Regions from separate parts of the Kitasatospora sp. NBC_01302 genome, predicted to be linked through region 2. Evidence: predicted binding sites of a transcription regulator. Region 2 holds the regulator's gene; the other holds the start of a gene.
What was found. The regulator HspR, encoded in region 2, represses chaperone genes until heat shock. The targets are predictions, from matches to a motif close to TTGAGNNNNNNNNNCTCAA.

Region 1: a site for HspR is predicted at 7,394-7,412, ahead of lon (endopeptidase La). Genes of this name have one in related genera too.

What each region holds. Positions count from the first base shown of each region.
Region 1 covers NZ_CP108404.1:5,866,327-5,876,923, reverse strand. Annotated here, with positions in the region: gene OG294_RS25805 (hypothetical protein) at 6-248, shown strand; gene OG294_RS25800 (hypothetical protein) at 391-864, shown strand; gene OG294_RS25795 (MDR family MFS transporter) at 848-2,452, opposite strand; gene OG294_RS25790 (MarR family winged helix-turn-helix transcriptional regulator) at 2,579-3,064, opposite strand; gene OG294_RS25785 (hypothetical protein) at 3,049-3,231, opposite strand; gene OG294_RS25780 (DUF3533 domain-containing protein) at 3,223-4,281, shown strand; gene OG294_RS25775 (GtrA family protein) at 4,289-4,813, opposite strand; gene lon (endopeptidase La) at 4,963-7,371, opposite strand; gene OG294_RS25765 (rhomboid-like protein) at 7,512-8,378, opposite strand; gene OG294_RS25760 (response regulator transcription factor) at 8,918-9,649, shown strand; gene OG294_RS25755 (sensor histidine kinase) at 9,713-10,597, shown strand, end outside.
Region 2 covers NZ_CP108404.1:4,671,287-4,681,883, forward strand. Annotated here, with positions in the region: gene dnaK (molecular chaperone DnaK) at 163-2,010, shown strand; gene grpE (nucleotide exchange factor GrpE) at 2,007-2,618, shown strand; gene dnaJ (molecular chaperone DnaJ) at 2,778-3,926, shown strand; gene OG294_RS20170 (heat shock protein transcriptional repressor HspR) at 3,933-4,454, shown strand; gene OG294_RS20175 (TrmB family transcriptional regulator) at 4,577-5,626, shown strand; gene OG294_RS20180 (hypothetical protein) at 6,436-7,068, shown strand; gene OG294_RS20185 (LuxR family transcriptional regulator) at 7,115-8,095, opposite strand; gene OG294_RS20190 (LuxR family transcriptional regulator) at 8,101-9,051, opposite strand; gene OG294_RS20195 (LuxR C-terminal-related transcriptional regulator) at 9,102-10,052, opposite strand.

The DNA of each region.
Region 1 (10,597 bases), 1.2 Mb from region 2:
TCGCCATGCACATCAACTGGAGCGCCCTGGCCGACACCGCGGGCGTCAGCTTCCTGGTCACCGTCGCCGTGGTGAGCGCCTTCGCCCTCGGCATCCTGGCCCTGTCCCGTCGTGAGGCCGCCGTCGAGGCCGCCAAGGCCAGTGCCCCGGGCGGCGGCAGCGGCACCGTGGCGCTGGCCGCGGCCGGCGTCTGCTTCGCCGCCTGCGCCGCCGCGGTGGGCTACGGCCTGACGCTCATCGCGAGCTGACGACCCCGAGACACCCGCAGGACGAGGAAGGCCGCGAGCTGCTGGGCAGCTCGCGGCCTTCCTCGTACCCGCTCCCCCGCGCGCGACCTGCGCGAACCGGCCGTGTGGCACTGCCTAGGATGGGCGCCGACCAAGGGGGATCATGAACAACTACGCCACTGCGGTGCCGGTCGCACCGCCGACCACGGCGCACCGCAGCCACCCGCCGCTGCTCGGCATCGGCTACCCACTGCTGGTGGCGGCCTCCGGGATCCCGGCCAGCGCCCTGGCGATGTGGGCCGACTCGCACTTCGTGCGCGAGGTCATGAGCAAGTGCCACGACAGCAACGGGATCCCCGGCTACGGGCTCGCGCTGGCCTGGGCCGGGGCACTGGCCTCGCTGGGCGCCGTCCTCTGGCTGCTCCGCGGGCTGCTGACCAGGCGCACGCACCCGGTGGGCTGGCTGGTGCTGACGGTCCTGCTGGTCCCGCTGCTGGTCCAGGCGCTGGTGCTGAACAGCGCCGCGCACGACAGCGGTCACCGGCCGACCTACTGCGCCGGACTCGCCGCCCCGGCCACCCCGGCCGTCCCGGCCCTGCCAGCCACGCCGGTCACGCCGGTCACGCCGGCTCGCTGACCGCCTCGGCCGGCGCGGGTGCGGGTGCGGCGGCCGAGGCCGTGCGCAGCGGCACCTCGCGGATCAGCAGCACCACCAGGAAGGCCACCGCCGCGAACGGCGAGGCCACCAGGAAGACGGTGCCCACCCCGTGCCCGAAGGCATCGGTGACCAGCGGGACCAGCGGTGCGGGCAGCGTGTGCAGGTCCGGCAGGTCGCCGCCGCCCAGCGCGGCGGCGCCGGCCGGCGGGATGTGCGCGGCGGTCAGGTTCTGGGTCAGGTAGTGGGTCACCCGGGTGCCGAGCAGTGCGCCGAGCGCCGAGACGCCCATCGCGCCACCCATGGTGCGGAAGAAGGTGACGGTCGAGCTGGCCGTGCCCAACTCCTTGGCCGTGACCGTGTTCTGCACCGCCAGTACCAGGTTCTGCGAGGTCAGGCCGAGGCCCACGCCGGTGGCCGCCATGTAGAGCGAGAGCAGGCCGTAGCCCGTGTCGGCCCGGGCGGTGCCGAGCAGCAGGAAGCCGAGCGCGAGCAGGAAGGTGCCGGCCACCAGGTAGCGCTTCCACTTGCCGTACTTGGTGATCAGCCGCCCGGCGACGGCCGAGGAGACGGCCAGGCCCAGGATCATCGGCAGCGTCATGATGCCGGCCATGGTCGGCGTCTTCTCCTTGGCCAGCTGGAAGTACTGGCTCAGGAAAGTGGTGGCGCCGTACATCCCGATGCCCACGAAGGTGCTGGCCACCGCGGCCAGGCTCACCGTGCGGTGACGGAACAGGGTGAGCGGCATGATCGGCTCGGCCGCCCGGCGCTCGGTCAGGACGAAGAGCACGACGAGCAGCAGCCCGCCGCCGACCATCGCCACGGTCTGCCAGGAGCCCCAGGCGTAGTTCTTGCCGGCCAGCGTGACCCAGACCATCAGCAGGCTGACCGCACCGGCGATCAGCAGCGCGCCCAGGTAGTCGATCTTCGCCTTCCGCTTCACCACCGGCAGGTGCAGGGTGCGCTGGAGCACGATGATGGCGATCACCGAGAACGGGATGCCGACGTAGAAGCACCAGCGCCAGCCCAGCCAGCCGGTGTCCACGATGACCCCGCCGATCAGCGGTCCGCCGATCGTGGCCAGCGCGAAGACGGCGCCGAAGTAACCGCTGTAGCGCCCGCGTTCGCGCGGCGGGACCATCGCCGCCAGGCAGATCTGGCCGAGCGCCACCACCCCGCCCGCGCCCAGCCCCTGGAGCACCCGGCAGGCGATCAGCTCGCTGGTGTTCTGCGAGAGGCCGGCCAGGGTGGAGGAGACGATGTAGATCACCAGCGCCAGCTGGACCAGCAGCTTCTTGCTCACCAGGTCGGAGAGCTTGCCCCAGATCGGGGTGGAGGCGGTGAGCGAGAGCAGCGCCGCGGTGATCACCCAGGTGTAGGCGGACTCCCCGCCGTGCAGGTCGTTGAGGATGGTCGGCAGCGCGTTGGAGACGATGGTCGAGGAGAGGACCGCCACGAAGAGGCCGAGCAGCAGCCCGGAGAGCGCTTCGAGAATCTCGCGGTGCGTCATCGGGCGGTCGGAGTCGGCCGCGCCGTGGTGACGGCGGTGGGCCGGCTGGCTGCTGGTCATGGGGGTCCTTAGAAATCGTTGCCTAGGGCAACCATAGGTCAGGATAGTTGACCAGGGCAACCTTTTCGCGGCCGCACCGGACCCCCGTCACGGCGGACGGCCCTCGCAACCCGGCGGACCGGGCGGCTACTCCAACGGCTCCTCGTACCGGCCGGCACCGGCCACCGTGTCGTTGAACCGGGCCAGCAGCCGGGCGAACTGCCGCAGCTCGGCGGGCTCCCAGTCGGCGAGCATCGCGCGGAACGTGGTGATCCGGTACTCGTGGGCGCGCAGGTAGCGACGGGCGCCGTCCTCGGTGAGCGAGACCAGCGAGACCCGGCCGTCCAGCGGGTCCGACTCGCGGGCCACCAGGCCCAGCTCCTCCAGCGCCTTGATCTGCCGGCTGATCGTCGCCTTGCCGACCCCGAAGTGCGCGCCGACGTCGGTCACCCGCACCTGCCCGGCCTCGGCGAGGTGGGCCAGCAGGCTGTAGGCCAGCCCCTCCAGCTTGGGGTGCACCAGCCGGGACATCTCGGCCGAACGGGCCCGCCCCCGGCGGAACATCACCGCGACCTCGCGCTCCACCGCGCGGTAGACCGCGCCGACCTCACCGTTCGTCAGTTGCTCGTCCACGCCAACCCGTCGCTCGTCCGCGCGGCACCGGTCGCCGGCGCGTGATCAGTATCCATCAGCCCGGCGCGGTAGGGATCGCCGGGAAAGTGCTTGATGATATGAATTATCTGCAAGGTCCGTTTTTCTCCGCCCATCGCACCGCCGATCGAGGAGAGTTGATGTCCCACCAGAGCCAGGGCTTCGTCAAGGAACTCAAGGACGCCGTCAGCGGACGCTCAGCACTGCTGGTGGTCGCGGTGCTGCTGCTCCAGCTCGCCTTCATCACCTCGTACGTCGGCGCGCTGCACGAGCCGAAACCGCACCACCTGTCGATCGGCGTGGTGGCCCCGGCGCAGCAGCAGGCACAGGTGGTCGGCGCGCTCGACCAGGTGCCGGGCGAGGCGGTGCGCGCCACTGCGGTGGCCGACGAGGCCACCGCGGTCGCCCGGATCAAGGACCAGAAGCTCTACGCGGCCCTGATCGTCGACCCCTCCGGCAGCCAGGACACCCTGCTGGTGGCCGGTGCCCGCGGCAAGTCGGCCGCCACCGCCGCCCAGAGCATCGTCACGCAGCTGGAGCAGCACCAGGGCCGCACCGTGCAGACCAAGGACGTGATCCCGCTGCCGCCGGGCGACGCCAACGGGCTGACCTCGTTCTACCTGGTGATCGGCTGGTGCGTGGGCGGCTACCTGGTCGCCTCGATCCTGGGCATCAGCGCCGGCTCCCGGCCCGCCAACCGTGACCGCGCGCTGATCCGCACCGGGGTGCTGGCGCTGTACTCGATCGCGGCCGGGCTCGGCGGCGCGCTGATCGTGGGGCCGATCCTGAACGCGCTGCCCGGCAGCACCGCGGGACTCTGGGGCGTGGGCAGCCTGGTGGTCTTCGCGGTGGGGACCGTCACGATGGCCCTGGAGTGCCTCTTCGACCTGGTGGGCATCGGGCTGGCCGTGCTGCTCTTCGTGGTGCTCGGCAACCCGAGCGCCGGCGGGGTCTACCCGCCGCCGCTGATGCCGCCGTTCTGGCGGGCGATCGGCGCCTGGCTGCCGAACGGCGCGGGCACCGACGCGACCAGGTCGATCGCCTACTTCGGCGCCACCAATCTCACCGTCCCGCTGCTGGTCCTGGCCGCCTGGGCGGTGCTGGGGATGGCGGTGACACTGGTCGCGGTGAGCACCAGGCCCCGGGGCGGCCGGGAGATGACCGCCCCGTCGGAGCCGGGAACGACGACCGCCGGGTGAGCCCGGGTCAGTGCACCGGCGTGGACGACTCGGCGGACTCGGAGACCACTGAGCTGCGGGTGGTGGTGAAGACGAACCGCTTCATCGCCCAGTAGCGGAAGGCCATCGCCACCAGGGTGCCGATGATCATGCCGCTCAGGAAGTCGGAGACCTCGGCGGTGAAGTGGGTCACGTGCGGCGTGCGCAGGTTGAGCACGTAGTGGCTGATGGCCTGCGGCAGGTCGTTGACCCCGACCGCGACCGCACTGACCACGAAGAACGGGATGGCCTCCTTGTGGCTGCCCTCCGAGCGGAACGACCACTGCCGGTTCAGCAGGTACGAAGCCACCGTGGCGATCGCGTTGGCGACGGTCAGTGCGACGAGCGGCTTGTTCTGGCAAACGGTGAACCTGAGCCCGTAGTTGATCACCAGCGTCAGCAGGAAACACGTCCCGCCCACCACTAGGAACTTCACCAGACTTCGGTGCTGCACCAGGAAGGGGCGCAGCGGCCCAGGCACCTTGGCCAGGGCTTTCTGTGTAGGCGACGGCATTGGCGCAGTGTCGCATGACTACCGGGCCGCCCGTCACCCGACTCCCCATTCCCGCGACCCTGCGGGGCCGCGTCGCTGCGCTGCGGCACTGCGGTCCGACCCCCGGCGCCGTTGTCGGCGCCGGGGGTCGGACCGCAGGCCGCCCGCCGTCAGGCCGCGGCGGCCACCAGGACCTCGGCGGGCTCCAGGGCCAGCGCGAGCACCTCGCGGACGTCGGCCACGGGGTGGACCGACAGGCGCTCCAGCACCTCGGCCGGGACGTCGTCCAGGTCGGGCTCGTTGCGCTTGGGGATGATCACGGTGGTGATCCCCGCCCGGTCGGCGGCCAGCAGCTTCTGCTTCACCCCGCCGATCGGCAGCACCCGGCCGGTCAGCGAGACCTCACCGGTCATCGCGACGTCGGTGCGCACCTTGCGGCCGGAGAGCAGCGAGGCCAGCGCGGTGGTCATGGTGACGCCCGCGCTCGGGCCGTCCTTGGGGACGGCGCCGGCCGGCACGTGCAGGTGGATGCCGCGCTCCCGCAGGCCGGTGACCGGCAGCTCCAGCTCCGCCCCGCGCGAGCGCAGGTAGGAGAGGGCGATGTGGGCGGACTCCTTCATGACGTCGCCCAGCTGGCCGGTGAGGGTCAGGCCGGTCGAGCCGGTCTCGGCGTCGGCCAGCGAGGCCTCGATGTAGAGGACGTCGCCGCCGGCGCCGGTCACCGCCAGGCCGGTGGCCACGCCCGGCACCGCGGTGCGGCGCTCGGCCGGCTCCTGGGCCGCCTCCGGCGTGTGGTGCGGGCGCCCGATCAGGGCCCGCAGGTCGTCGGCGCCGATCGCGGCGGGCAGCTCGCGCTCGCCCAGCTCGGTCTGCGCGGTGACCTTGCGCAGGATCCGGGCCACCGCCCGCTCCAGGGTCCGCACGCCGGCCTCGCGGGTGTACTCGCCGGCCAGCTTGCGCAGCGCGGACTCCTCGACCGTGACGTCCTGCGGCAGCAGCCCCGCCCGCTGCAGCTGGCGCGGCAGCAGGTGGTCGCGGGCGATGACGACCTTCTCGTCCTCGGTGTAGCCGTCCAGGCGGACCAGCTCCATCCGGTCCAGCAGCGGCTCCGGGATCGCCTCCAGCACATTGGCGGTGGCCAGGAAGACCACGTCGGACAGGTCCAGCTCGACCTCCAGGTAGTGGTCCCGGAAGGTGTGGTTCTGCGCCGGGTCCAGCACCTCCAGCAGGGCGGCGGCCGGGTCGCCGCGGTAGTCCGAGCCGACCTTGTCGATCTCGTCCAGCAGGACCACCGGGTTCATCGAGCCGGCCTCCTTGATGGCCCGCACGATCCGGCCCGGCAGCGCGCCGACGTAGGTGCGCCGGTGGCCGCGGATCTCGGCCTCGTCGCGGACACCGCCGAGCGCGACCCGGACGAAGTCGCGGCCCATCGCGCGGGCCACCGACTCGCCGAGCGAGGTCTTGCCGACACCGGGCGGCCCGACCAGGGCCAGCACCGCGCCGCCGCGCCGCCCGCCGATCAGGCTCAGCCCCTGGTCGGCCCGGCGCTTGCGGACCGCCAGGTACTCCACGATCCGGTCCTTCACATCGGCCAGGCCCGCGTGGTCGGCGTCCAGCACGGCGCGGGCGCCGGTGATGTCGTAGGCGTCCTCGTTGCGCTTGTTCCAGGGCAGCTCCAGGACGGTGTCCAGCCAGGTGCGGATCCAGCTGCCCTCGGGCGACTGGTCGCTGGAGCGCTCCAGCTTGTCGACCTCCTTGAGGGCCGCCTCGCGGACCTTCTCGGGCAGGTCGGCGGCCTCCACCCGGGCGCGGTAGTCGCCCTCCTCGTCGGCGGCCTCGCCGTTCAGCTCGGCCAGCTCCTTGCGCACGGCCTCCAGCTGGCGGCGGAGCAGGAACTCCTTCTGCTGCTTGGCCACGCCCTCCTCGACGTCCTTGCGGATGGTGTCGTTGACCTCCTCCTCGGCGAGGTGGTCGCGCAGCAGCTGCAGGGCGAACTCCAGCCGGGCCACCTGGTCGGCCTCCAGCAGCACCTTGAGCTTCTGCTCGGCGGTGGCGAAGGGGGCGTAGCCGATGTTGTCGGCCAGCTCGCCGACGCCCTCGATGCCGGCCACCCGGTCGACGATCTGCCAGGCGCCGCGCTTGCGCAGCCACTGGGTGGAGACGGCCTTGTACTCCTTCACCAGCTCGGCGGCCCGGCCGCCCACCGGGATCCCGACCGAGGACTCCTTGAACGGCGTGGTCTCCACCCAGAGCGCGGCGCCGGGCCCGGTGGTGCCGGCCCCGATCCGCACCCGGCGGACCGCGCGGACCAGCGCGGCCGGCTCGCCGTCGGCCAGTCGGCCGACCTGCTCGACGGTGGCCAGCGAACCCACCGCCGCGTACGAACCGTCCAGCCGCGGCACCAGCAGCACCTGCGGCTTGCCGCCGTCCACCGACGCCCGCGCGGCGGCCCGGGCGGCCTCCACGGCGGCGCGCACCTCGGTGTCCTTGAGGTCCAGCGGCACCACCATGCCGGGCAGCACCACCTCGTCGTCGAGCGGCAGCACGGGCAGGGTGAGCGAAGCGGACGTCGATGCCATGATCTCTCCCCAGTCAGTGAACTTGAGTCGACATGACTAAGGCTTCGGGAGAGCTGGATGTTCCCGGGACTTTGTTCGCTCTGAGCGATGAAGGAAGACCGGGGGAAGAAGACCGGGAAGGGGCGGCGCCGACCGGTCGGTCAGGCCGACTGGTCGGGCAGCGCGAGCCGGCGCGGCGCCCAGCGCGACAGCCAGCGCGCCATCCCGCCGCGCCCGCCGCCGGAACGCGGCGGCGGTGTGCGGCGCAGCACGCCCCCGAGCGCCATCCCGACCAGCAGCGCGGTCGGATGCCCGATCCCGGTGACCAGGTCGGGGCTGGAGAGGACCTGGTGGCCGACCAGCAGCAGCGCCCCGGCCACCGCCAGGTAGCGCCCGCGCGGCGGCAGCAACCCGGCCATCGCGCCCAGGCTGGCCAGCACGCCGTAGCTGACGCCGATGTCCAGCTCGTCCAGCATGCTCGGCCCGACCTTGCCGGTGGCCACCGCGATCGCCACCACCAGCTGGGAGAGCAGGGTGCCGACCACGTGCCCGGCGGCGAAGACCCCGGCCGCGCGCAGCGAGCCGACCCGCCGCTCCAGCGGGGCGACGGTGAAGGCGAAGGCCCACAGATAGGGCATCCAGGCCGGCCCGGCCACCCAGAGCCCGCTCATCAGCAGCGAGCGCAGAGGGGTGTGCAGCAGGTGGTGGCCGTCGGTGCTGGACATGGTCTGCAACTGGTGCACCAGGTCCGGGCTGGCCGCCTGGGCGAAGACGGTGGTGCCGGCCAGCACCACCAGGTAGCCGACGGCGAAGGGGTTGCGCCGCGGGGTGGGCAGCCGTTCCAGCACCCACTGCAGCGGAACCTCGCGCAGCCCGAACCGCAGGCAGGCCAGCGGTGCGACGGGCAGCCGACGGCCGCCCGGGCGGCCCGCCGCCCATGCCCGCGCCGGTGCCGCGGGGGCCGGCGATGCCGCCGGGACCGGGCCCGTCGGCGCACCCGCCGACGCACCGAACGACGCGTCCGCCATGGCGCCTCCGTCCCTCACTGCCGATGTACCCGGCGGACCGTGCCACGGCCGCACCCGGTGCGCCCGAACGCTCGCTGCGCGTGCACACCGTGCCATCGTTGGCTGAATTCGTCCACGGTACGACGTACGTCTGAGAGTCCGCTGAGGATCTGCCTGCCGTCCCCGTTACGGCAGTTCAGGAGTTGGTACGGACCAAAGCCGACCGCCCCCCGCGCCGGGACCACCTGCAGGGTTCCCGCATACACACCGTTACGGTGAGGCGACATGGACGGGTAAGGTAGCGGCCCGTACCGGGTCCCCGGGGCGCGTGTGACGGCCCGCGGACCGGAAATCCGCGGACCACCTGCCGGTGCTCGCCGGGTGTCCGTACGCTGCGAGGTGTGCGCGCCCGGACCGGCGGTCAGGCCGCGGTCCACCCGTGCTTGGCGGAGCCGGGGTGCCAGAACCGGTACCGGAAAAATCGACGGAACAAGACTACGAGCGGTGCCCGCCATTCCCACAGGTGGCGGCCCGCAGGCCCTGGGGGCGGTGGCGTGACCGTGACAGAGATTCAACAGGACACCAGCACGAGCGGTGTGATTGCCCAGCGACGCGTCTTGGTGGTGGAGGACGAACCCACCATCGCCGAGTCCATCGCTGCCCGGCTGGGCGCGGAGGGCTTCAAGGTCGCCGTGGCCCACGACGGCCCGGGCGCGGTGGACGGCTTCCACACCTGGCAGCCGGACCTCGTGGTGCTCGACATCATGCTGCCCGGCTTCGACGGGCTCGAGGTCTGCCGCCGGATCCAGGCCCAGCGGCCGGTGCCGGTGCTGATGCTGACCGCCCGCGACGACGAGACCGACCTGCTGGTGGGCCTCGGTGTGGGCGCCGACGACTACATGACCAAGCCGTTCTCGATGCGCGAACTCGCCGCCCGGGTCAACGTGCTGCTGCGCCGCGTCGAGCGCGCCCAGCAGGCGGCCAGAACTCCGGCGCTCGGCAGCCTGCGGTTCGGCGAGCTGGAGATCGACCACGTGCAGCGCCGGGTCCGGCTCGCCTCCGGCGACGTGCACCTGACGCCGACCGAGTTCGACCTGCTGGCCTGCCTGGCCGCCCAGCCGCGCGCGGTGCTGACCCGCGAGCAGTTGCTGGCCGAGGTCTGGGACTGGACCGACGCCTCCGGCACCCGGACCGTGGACAGCCACGTCAAGGCGCTGCGCCGGAAGATCGGCGCCACCTGGATCCGCACCGTGCACGGCGTGGGCTACGCCCTCGAGGCACCGGTCGGCTGAGCCGGGCGCGGTACCAGCTGCGGGGGCCACGGGGGCGCACGGGAGTACGGGGACCAAGCACCGATGAACACCTCACCACGGGCTCACGACGAGCCCGACCGGACGCCGCCCTCGGCGCGGCTGCCGGGACGCGTGGCCGCGCGGATCTGGCGGGAGATCCGGCCGTTCGACCCGCTGCGCTCGATCAAGGGCAAACTCGCCCTGCTGGTCATCGTGTCGGTGATGGTCGCCACCGGCCTGGTGGTGATCGCGATCCGCTCGGAGACCCAGATCCGGGTGATCATGGCCTTCTCCATGATCGCCTCGCTGCTCTTCATGCAGCTGCTGGCGCACACCCTGACCGCCCCGCTGCGCGAGATGACCGCGGCGGCGCGCGCGATGGCCGGCGGCGACTACAGCCGCCGGGTGACGACCGGCTCCCGCGACGAGATCGGCGAACTGGCGGTGACCTTCAACAAGATGGCCGCCGACCTGGAGGCCTCCGACCGCCACCGGCGCGAGCTGGTGGCCAACGTCTCGCACGAGCTGCGCACGCCGATCGCGGCGCTGCGCGCGGTGCTGGAGAACATGGTGGACGGCGTGGTGCCGCCCGAACCGGGCACCCTGGGCGCCGCGCTGGAACAGACCGAGCGGCTCGGCCGCCTGGTCTCCCACCTGTTGGACCTGTCCAAGCTGGACGACGGCGTGGTGCCGTTGGACGCCCGCGAGTTCGAGGTCGCGCCGTTCCTGGCCGGCGTCCTGCGCGGGCTCACGGTGGACGGTGCGACGGCGGGCGGCGCATGGAGCCGGCGCGACGACGTGCAGTTGCGCCTGGACGTCCAGCCGCAGGGCCTGACCGGACTGGCCGACCCGGAGCGGCTGCACCAGGTGGTGGCGAACCTGGTGGACAACGCCTGCAAGCACTCCCCCGCCGGCGGCACCGTGACGGTGCGGGCCCGGGCGGGCGAG
Region 2 (10,597 bases):
GATGCTCACCCCTCCGGGCGACGGCGCGGCCCCTGCTCACCGCGAGCGGGAGATAAGCGCGCAATAAAGTTGAGTCAGGTCAGCTCATGGCTGTTGACGCCCCCGAAACCGTCGGGCATGCTTGAGTGCGTACAGCTCAACTTCTTCCTGGAGGTATCTACGATGGCACGCGCGGTCGGTATCGACCTCGGCACGACGAACTCGGTCGTCAGTGTTCTCGAAGGCGGTGAGCCCACCGTCATCACCAACGCCGAGGGCGCCCGGACCACGCCGTCCGTCGTCGCCTTCGCCAAGAACGGCGAGGTGCTGGTCGGCGAGGTCGCCAAGCGCCAGGCGGTCACCAACGTCGACCGCACCATCCGCTCGGTCAAGCGCCACATGGGCACCGGGTGGAAGATCAACCTGGACGGCAAGGACTTCAACCCCCAGCAGATCAGCGCCTTCATCCTGCAGAAGCTGAAGCGGGACGCCGAGGCGTACCTGGGCGAGACGGTCACCGACGCCGTCATCACCGTCCCGGCCTACTTCTCCGACTCGGAGCGCCAGGCCACCAAGGAGGCCGGTGAGATCGCGGGTCTGAACGTCCTGCGCATCGTCAACGAGCCCACCGCGGCCGCCCTGGCCTACGGCCTGGACAAGGACGACCAGACCATCCTCGTCTTCGACCTCGGTGGCGGCACCTTCGACGTCTCGCTGCTGGAGATCGGCGACGGCGTCGTCGAGGTCAAGGCCACCAACGGTGACAACCACCTCGGTGGTGACGACTGGGACCAGAAGGTCGTCGACCACCTGGTGAAGACCTTCCAGGCCGGCCACGGCGTGGACCTCTCCAAGGACAAGATGGCGCTGCAGCGCCTGCGCGAGGCGGCCGAGAAGGCCAAGATCGAGCTGTCCTCGTCCTCCGAGACCTCGATCAACCTCCCCTACATCACGGCCTCCGCCGAGGGTCCGCTGCACCTGGACGAGAAGCTCACCCGGGCCCAGTTCCAGCAGCTGACCGCGGACCTGCTGGAGCGCTGCAAGGTCCCGTTCCACAACGTGATCAAGGACGCGGGCATCAACCTGTCCGAGATCGACCACGTCGTCCTGGTCGGTGGCTCGACCCGTATGCCGGCCGTCGCCGAGCTGGTCAAGGAGCTGACCGGCGGCAAGGACGCCAACAAGGGCGTCAACCCGGACGAGGTCGTGGCCATCGGTGCCGCGCTGCAGGCCGGTGTGCTGAAGGGCGAGGTCAAGGACGTCCTGCTGCTCGACGTCACCCCGCTGTCGCTTGGTATCGAGACCAAGGGCGGCATCATGACCAAGCTGATCGAGCGCAACACCACGATCCCGACCAAGCGCTCGGAGATCTTCACCACCGCCGAGGACAACCAGCCCTCCGTGCAGATCCAGGTCTACCAGGGCGAGCGCGAGATCGCGGCGTACAACAAGAAGCTCGGCATGTTCGAGCTGACCGGCCTGCCGCCGGCCCCGCGCGGCCTGCCGCAGATCGAGGTCACCTTCGACATCGACGCCAACGGCATCATGCACGTCGGTGCCAAGGACCTCGGCACCGGCAAGGAGCAGCGGATGACCGTCACCGGCGGCTCGGCGCTGCCGAAGGACGACATCGAGCGCATGATGCGCGAGGCCGAGCAGTACGCGGAGGAGGACCACAAGCGCCGCGAGTCGGTGGAGACCCGCAACCAGGGCGAGCAGCTCGTCTACTCGACCGAGAAGTTCATCGCGGACAACACCGACAAGCTCCCGGCCGACGTCAAGACCGAGGTCGAGACGGCGATCGGCGAGCTCAAGGAGGCCCTGAAGGGCGAGGACATCGCGGCCATCCGCGAGGCCACCGAGAAGGTCTCCACCACCGCCCAGAAGCTCGGCCAGGCGCTCTACGCCAACGCCGACGCTGCCGGTGCGGCCGGTGCCGCGGGCGGCGCCGACGCCGGTGCCAAGCCCGAGGACGACGTGGTCGACGCCGAGATCATCGACGACGAGAAGCCCAAGGGTGGTGCCGCATGACGGAGAAGGCGCAGGGCGTGGAGCCCGGCGACGACTCCAGCGCCGACCAGGCCGACCTGCCGACCACCGAGGAGGCGCCGGCCGACGCCGAGGCCTCGGACGGGCTGGCCACCGCCAAGCGCGAGCTGGCCGAGCGCACCGCTGACCTCCAGCGGCTGCAGGCCGAGTACCAGAACTACCGCAAGCGGGTCGAGCGCGACCGGCTGACGGTCCGCGAGATCGCGGTCTCCAACATCCTGGAGACCCTGATCCCGGTGCTGGACGACATCGGCCGGGCCCGTGAGCACGGTGAGGTGACCGGTGGCTTCAAGTCGGTCTCCGACAACCTGGAGACCGTCGTCGCCAAGCTGGGCCTGCAGCAGTTCGGCAAGGAGGGCGAGCCCTTCGACCCGAACCTGCACGAGGCACTGATGCACAGCTACTCCTCGGACGTCACCGAGGACACCTGTGTCCAGGTCCTGCAGCCCGGCTACCGGATCGGCGAGCGGATCATCCGCCCGGCGATGGTGGCCGTCGCCGAGCCGCAGCCGGGCGCTCCGTCCGGTGGCGGCAGCTCCGCCACCGGCTCGGACACAGCCCCCGAGGCTGACGGTGCGGGCGACAACTGACACGCTGTGCGCTGCGGGGTCTCCCGTCACCTCTGGTGACGGGCGGCTCCGCAGCGCCGTATCGACCCGCAGCGCCGTTCCGGCCCACGGCACCGCTCCGGCCGGCAGCGCCATAGCGACCGGCACCGTATCGACCCACCCCGGGAGGTGGCAGCAGCCATGAGCACGAAGGACTACGTGGAGAAGGACTACTACAAGGTCCTCGGTGTGCCCAAGGACGCCACCACCGCGGAGATCAAGAAGACCTACCGCAAGCTCGCCCGCGAGTTCCACCCGGACGCCAACAAGGGCGACGCCAAGGCCGAGGACCGCTTCAAGGACATCTCCGAGGCCTACGACGTGCTCTCCGACGAGAAGCGCCGCAAGGAGTACGACGAGGCCCGCAGCCTCTTCGGCGCCGGCGGGATGCGCTCGGGCGGCCCCGGCGGCAACGGCTACAGCTTCGACTTCGGCGACCTGTTCACCGGCGCGCAGTCCGGCGGCAGCGGCGGCATCGGCGACGTCTTCGGCGGCCTGTTCAACCGCGGCGGCCGCCAGGCCCAGCCGCGCCGCGGCGCGGACGTCGAGACCGAGGTCACGCTCAGCTTCGAGGAGGCGGTGGACGGCGCCACCGTTCCGCTGCGGATGACCAGCCAGGCCGCCTGCCGGGTCTGCTCCGGCACCGGCGCCAAGGCCGGCACCACCCCCCGGGTCTGCCCGACCTGCGTCGGCGCCGGCACCGTCAGCCGTGGCCAGGGCGCCTTCGCGCTCTCCGACCCGTGCCGCGACTGCAAGGGCCGCGGCATGATCGTCGACGACCCCTGCACGGAGTGCCACGGCAGCGGCCGGGCCAGCTCGGCCCGCACCATGCAGGTGCGCATCCCCGCCGGGGTACAGGACGCCCAGAAGATCCGGCTCAAGGGCAAGGGCGCCCAGGGCGAGCGCGGCGGCCAGCCCGGCGACCTCTTCGTCACCGTGCACGTCAGCTCCCACCCGGTGTTCGGGCGCAAGGCCGACAACCTGACCGTGACGGTGCCCGTCTCCTTCCCCGAGGCCGCGCTCGGCGGCACCATCGACGTACCGACCCTGAACGGCCCGGCCGTGAAGCTGCGGCTGCCGGCCGGCAGTGCCAACGGCCTGACCCTGCGGGCCCGCGGCAAGGGTGCCACCCGCAAGGACGGCACCCGGGGCGACCTGCTGGTCACCGTCGAGGTGACCGTTCCTCAGGAGACCAGCGGCGAGGCCCTGAACGCTCTGGAGCAGTACCGCGACGCCACCGCATCCGAGGACCCGCGTGCCGCCCTCTTCAAGGCGGCGGAGGGAGCGTGACCTGACATGCGTGATTCCGACAAGAGAGCCGATGCCATCGGCGTGGGCCTGGGCGAGGGCCTCCCCGGCGGCCCCGGCCCCCGCCCGCGCCGGGCCGCCCCGCCCGGTGCGCAGTACGTGCTCACCGAGGAGACCCCGGTCTACGTGATCTCGGTGGCCGCGGAGCTGTCCGGCCTGCACCCGCAGACCCTGCGGCAGTACGACCGGCTCGGCCTGGTCTGCCCCGATCGGACCGGCGGCGGCGGCCGGCGCTACTCGGCCCGGGACATCCAGCAGCTGCGCGAGGTGCAGCGGCTCTCCCAGGACGAGGGCATCAACCTGGCCGGGATCAAGCGGATCATCGAACTGGAGAACCAGGTCGCCGCCCTGCAGTCGCGGGTCGCCGAACTGGCCACCGCCGTGGAGGGTGCCGGTGCCGCCCTCCAGGCCCGCGAGGCCGCGGTGCACGCCTCGTACCGGCGGGACCTGGTGCCCTACCAGCCGGCGCAGCAGTCCAGCGCGCTGGTGGTCTGGCGGCCCCGGCGGTAAGTGAGCTGCGCTCAGGTAACCGGCACCCCACCCTTGCGGTGGGGTGCCAACCTATGGCCGAAGTGCGTAGAGTTGCTGCCCGATGAGCGTTCGCTGAGTGTCCGGGAAGGGGGAGCTTGAGGATGCGTTCGCACGGCAACGGCACCCGGCCCGAAGCAACCAGTGAACACAGCGAGTTCATTTCTGCCGAGGCCAAGTCCCTCTATCTCCGGGTGGTCGCGGCCGGCGGCAGCTTGGAAGTGGACGATCCGACGCTGGATAGTGCCAAGAACGAGCTGGCCGGACTGGGTCTATTGGTTCTGAGCCAAGGAAAGCCCGAGATCGCGAGCGTCACCGACCCGAATCGTCTGGCCAGCCAGCTCAGTTCCGCGTGGCAGAAGCAAGCGCTGGGCCTGCTTTCCCAAGCGGTCGCGGTTCCGGTGGCCATGCAGGAGCTCGGCCATGCCTATCAGTCGCTTGAGCGGCCATTCCACCCGGGCGGCTCCGTCGAGCACATCCATGGGCTCGTCGAGATCAACCAGCGGCTTGAGGCGCTCTCCGAGAGCGTGGAATCGGAGCTTCTCACCGCTCAGCCGGGTGGCAGCCGCCGCCAGTCGCTGCTGCAGCTCAAGGGGACCCTGGAGGACGACCTCTCACGGCTACAGCGCGGCGTGGCCCGGCGGATCATCTACCACCCCAGCGCTCGCTACTCCGCACCCACCAGACAGTACGTCGAGGAGATGACGGAAGCCGGTGCCGAGGTCAGGACGTTGGAGGAACCGTTCACCCGGCTCTTCGTCTTCGACCGGCGCATCGCGGTGATCCCCTTCCAGGGCACCACCCAGGAAGCCGCCTTCATCAGCGACCCGGCGATCGTCGGCTATCTGCTCGACTCCTTCGAGCGGCTCTGGGAGCGGGCAAGCCCCTTCCTCGGCGCCACCGAGGTCCCGCCCGAGGTGATATCCCGCCTGCGCGGCAACATCCTGCGCATGATGACCCAGGGCCTCGGCCACCGGGTCATAGCACGCAACCTTGGGATCAGCGAGCGGACACTGGCCCGGCACATCGCCGACTTCCGCGAGGAGTACAACTCGGAGACGCTCTTCCAGCTCGGCTGGCGGATGGCCCTCAACTCTCCCGAGATCCTCTACGAGGACGCAGACGAGGACGGGCACCCGGAGAAGGACGTCTGACCGGGTTCCAGACGAGCGCACCCGGCTCCGCCGTGCCGTCCGGCCGCCCCGGGCGAGGTTCGGCTGCATCCATGGCGCGCAATGGCGACGCCGGCGCGACCACTCAGTCCCAGCGGATGTCGCTCGGTGCGCTGGCGGGCGACGAGACCCCAACGACGTCCCAGCGGATGTCGGCGGCCTGCACAACAACAGCGTGGGTGGATCCGTTGCCGTGTTGCGCAGCTGAGCTGGAGTTGGGTCCGGACAGTAGGGCCGAAGTGCCGACAACTGCCACTAGAGCCCCACCCGCAATGGAACCAGCGACAAGCGCGCGTATCACAGACCGGGTTGCACGGCGCATGTGGTGACTCCTTGTCATGAACCTGATAAACATTGTCTGCCCGGCTCTGGTGCTTCCATTGGCCGGTTTGGGACGGTCAATGCATTATCAAAGCCATTGATATGACCCGAGGCAAGGCTCAGGCATCACTCTGCGGCTGTCATAGTTCTGCCAGGCAGAAAGATGCCAGCCCTCGGACGGTGCGGCGAGGTCGACCTGGCAGCGGGATGGTGTCATCCAAGCGCCAGACAGCGAGATGACATACCGGCCCTGTGGACTGCAACCGGCCCAAGCGGAGACGATCAATAGCAGCAGATCTGACGCAACGTCTCCCGGCCCAGGCGAGCTGCAAAGATTTCAACAATCCCTTCCAGGACGACCGAATCGCTGCAATCACTGCGCCTGTGCCACGACTAGTGGTCCTCCCAGTTCCACCGGCCAGAACACCACAGCTGGCCGGGTTCACCTCATCTCCCCCGGAGCCATCGCCATGAGTGAGCCCTACATGCGCCAGCACGCAGCCCAGGCCCCCGAAGGCCGTCGGGCCCGTGTCTTCCTCGCCGCGCCGCTCATGCGGCTGACCGGGCCGGCCGACAGCGTCGTGACGCTGGCCAGCCGGACCCGGCTGACCGCACTGCGCAGTTCCCTGCTGCACAGCGGTGCCGCTGTCTTCAGCGCGCACCACAGTGACGCCTGGACAGTGGAAGGCCGGTCACCGGAGCCCCGCGTGCCCTCGGACTTCCGCGCCATGCAGACCGCCGACCTGGTCTTCGCCTACGTCGGCTCGCCGCTGTCGGCCGGGGTCTCGCTGGAGCTCGGCTGGGGCTCCGCGCTGCGCAAGCCGATCGTGCTGCTGGTGGACGAGGCGATCACGCACAACCCGCTGATCGCCACCATCGAGCAGGTCGCCCCGGTCCTTCCGCTGGTCTTCGACGACACCTGGTCGCAGGAGAGCCTGCGGCACATCGTGGAGACCGCCCTCGACTGGGCCGGCATGGCGCTCTCGCTGCGCGAGGGCTTCTGGACCGCACCCGGCGAGCAGTTCAAGCCGACCACCGCGCCGCGCCTGTCGCACGCCGACCAGTACGGCGCCTGGCCGAGCAGCGGCGCGGCCACCGGCTGACCGCCCAGGGTCCACACGGTCCGCCGACGGCGGCGGCGGACTGCGGTCAGCCCTGGTTGTCCGACTGCGCGTCGGCCCGCATCAGCCAGCCCAGCTGGAAGAGGGTCTCGGCGTCGTACCTCTCGCGCAACGCGGCGATCTGCGCCGCCACCGTGCGCTCGCTCAACCCCACCCGCTTGGCGATCGCGCCCTGCGTCAGGCCCCGCGCCAGCAGCGCCGCCAGCGGCTCCTCGGCCTCCTCGGCGGGCGCCTCCCAGCGGACCCGCTCGGCGCGGGCCCAGTCCCGCTCGAAGCCGGACACCACCACATCGACCAGCACCGGATCCTCGATGAACGTGGCTTCCTGCTCCCCCTGGTAGCCGGCGATCACGGCCACCCTGCGGTCGAAGACCACCACCCGCCGGAAGTCCTCGTCCAGCACCCGGACCCGGCCGCCCAGCCCGGTGACGCTGGCCGCGTAGTTCGCGGTGGCCCGGTCCCGACGACTGCCGGGCTGGTAGATGACGCGCTGAGCGATGCCGCGCTGCGACAGGTCACGCGCAGCGGCGAGCGCCGACGGCAGCACTCGAGCGGGGCGGCGACCACCGGGCTGCATCATCAGGACCTCCCGGGTGCACTCCAGCGCCAGCTCCTGCAGCCGTTGCTGAATCTGCTCGGTCACGTTCAGATGCCGCGTCACGCTGCGGGCAGCCGCAGGCTGGGTGGCCTGATCATAGGCCCAGGTTAGTTCGTCGAACCTCCTCGACAGTTCGTCCGCGCGGAACAGCAACTCGATCCCGGTGCCCCGCAGTTCGACACTCAGCCGGCTCCCGGCGCTGCGCGGGCTCACCACGGTCCAGAAGGCGGAGTCCGGTTGCGTCGGCTGCTCCTTCACCAAGCCGGCTTCCCGCAGCCGGACCAGCGCCGCGAGGTCGTCCGGTGGCACGTCGGCGAGCTGGAAGAGCCCACCGCCCTCCAGCAGCCGCAGGTACAGCGCCCGTGCCGGGCCGTCCGGCAGCCGGGCGCCCTCCTCCGCACCCTCGAACACCGGCGTCACCTCCCCGGCTCACCCGTCGCGCCGCCCGCCGCGGCTCCCATCAGCCAGCCCAGCTGGAAGAGGGTCCCGGCGTCGTACTCCTCGCGCAGCGCGGCGATCTGCGCCGCCACCGTGCGCTCGCTCAGGCCCAGCCGCTTCGCGATCGCGCCCTGCGTCAGGCCCTGTGCGAGCAAAGCGGCCAAGGGTCCCTCGGTGCCGGTGGGCGGCTCCCACCGGACCCGCTCGGCGCGGGCCCAGTCCCGCTCGAAGCCGGACACCATCAGGTCCACCAGCACCGGGTCCTCGATGAACGAGGCCGAGCGGAAGTCCCCGGCGCCGTCGATCACCGCAACGGTCCGGTCGAGGATCAGCGTCCGCAGGAACGGTTCGTCCAGCACCCGGATCCGAGCGCCCAGCCCCGTGGCATAGGCCGCGTAGGCGGCGGTACCCGGATCGGTGCGCGCACCCGGCTGGTAGATCGTCCGCATCTCGATGCCGCGCTCGCGCCACTCGCGGGCCGAGGTATGGGCGTACGGCAGGATCTCCGCCGGCCGCGCACCACCGGGCTGCATCATCAGCATCTCCCGTTCGCACTCCGCGGCGAGATCCTCCAGCCACTGTTGGATGCGCGCATGATCGCTCACGTGTCGGATGACCTTGCTGTCAGTTGCGGACCGCAGCGCCTCGTCGTAGGCCCTCGCCAGATCGGCGAGCACGCTCGGCGCCTCGTCCGCCTGGGCCAGCAGAGCGACACCGGCGGTGCGCAGCTCACTGCTGAGCCGGACGGCGGCCGCTCGGGGGTTCACCAGCCAGCACACGCCGCCGGGCTTCATGGCCGCGAGGCCGGCGGACACCAACCGCTCGAACGCCGGGAGCAGGTCCTGCGCGACCTCGCCGATCGGAAACAGCCCGCCCTTCGCGAGCAGCGCCAGGTACAGCTCCCGCGCCTCGGCATCCGGTACGGACACCACGGCGTCCCCCGCGCCGCCTGCGTCCCCCGCGTCCCCGGGCACCGCCGTCACCGTCCCGGCTCGCCCTTCGCGTCGCCTGCTGCGGCCCGCATCAGCCAGCCCAGCTGGTAGAGCGTCTGGGCGTCGTAGAGCTCGCGCAGCCGTGAGATGTGGCCGGCCACGGTGCGCTCGCTCAGGCCCAGCCGGCCGGCGATCATGCGCTGCGTCAGTCCCTGCGCGAGCAGGCGGCCGACCTGGGCGTGGATCGGCAGGCCGATGGTGTCGGGCGCGGCCCCGTTCCACTGGGCCGGCTCGGCGCGCTGCCAGTCGCGTTCGAACATCCCGACCAGGAAGGCCACCACGGCCGGGTCCTCGACCAGGGCGGCGCCGCGGTAGTCGGGGCCGTCGGGGATCACCACGGTGCTGCGGTCGAAGATCAGCATCCGCTTGAACGGTTCGCCCAGCACCCGGAACCGGACGCCGAGTTCGGTGGCGGACAGCACGTAGGCGGCGGTCGGCGGGTCGGAGCGGGCGGCGGGGTCGAAGAGCGAGCGGACCGCGCCGCCGTTCGCGAGGCACCAGCTGACCCGGGCATAGGCGCCCTCGGTCACCCGGACGGAGAGCGGGCCGCCCGGCTGGGCCGAGAGGATCTCGTCGTGCGACCCGGCGCTGAGCCGGTCGAGCAGCCGCGCGATCTCCTCGGCGCCGTGCAGGTGGCGCACTTCGCCGGAGCGGTCGACCTTGCGGGGCGTCAGGTCGTAGGCCCGGGTGAGGTCCTCCAGCAGCGCGGGCATCTCCTGGGCCTGGACCAGCAGCCGGGTGCCGGCCGCCCGCAGGTCCTCGCTGAGCCGGCTGCCGACCGCGCGCGGGTTGACCGCGGTGTAGCAGGCGAGTTCGGGGACGGCGGTCAGCAGGCCGAGATCGAGCAGCTCCGCCACGTGGGCCTGCTCGGCGGTACCCACCTCGCTCATCGGCAGCCGCCCGCCCTCGGCCAGGATCGCGAGGTACAGCGCACGCACGGCCTCGCCGGGCAGTGCGAGGGGTCCTGGAGCCGCCGGCAGACCCTCCGGGGCCGCCCCCCGGCCGGCTCCCGCTCCGGTGTCCGCCGCTGAGCCGACTGCCTCGGCCACCCCGTCCCCCCTGCGTGCCGCACGGCAGCGGTCGATCGACCGCACGCGTCGCATCATCTCATCAGGAGTCGGGCGACAGCCCGCCCGGGTCGAACGACAGGGGACGGTGCCGGGCACCGGGCCGGACGCGACGGCGGTCTCGACGCCGGGCACGGGAAAGGCCGCGAATCCGGACTGCCCGCCCCCGTACGGGGCAGTCCGGCGCTTCGCGGCAGCAGATCCGTCCCGGAGCCAGGGACTCGCGGTCTCCTGCGCTCCGGGCGGATCCACCTCATCGACGCCAAATCCGAGGTGCTTCCAGCGAGGCGGAGCAGCAACGCCTCGCTGGTACCGGGCCCGGTCACCATCACCACAAATGGCGGACCACCCGGCGCCCGTCGGTTCTTCGCACAGATACCTCTGCCCCTGCGCGAGGAGGACGGACGAGTCACCAC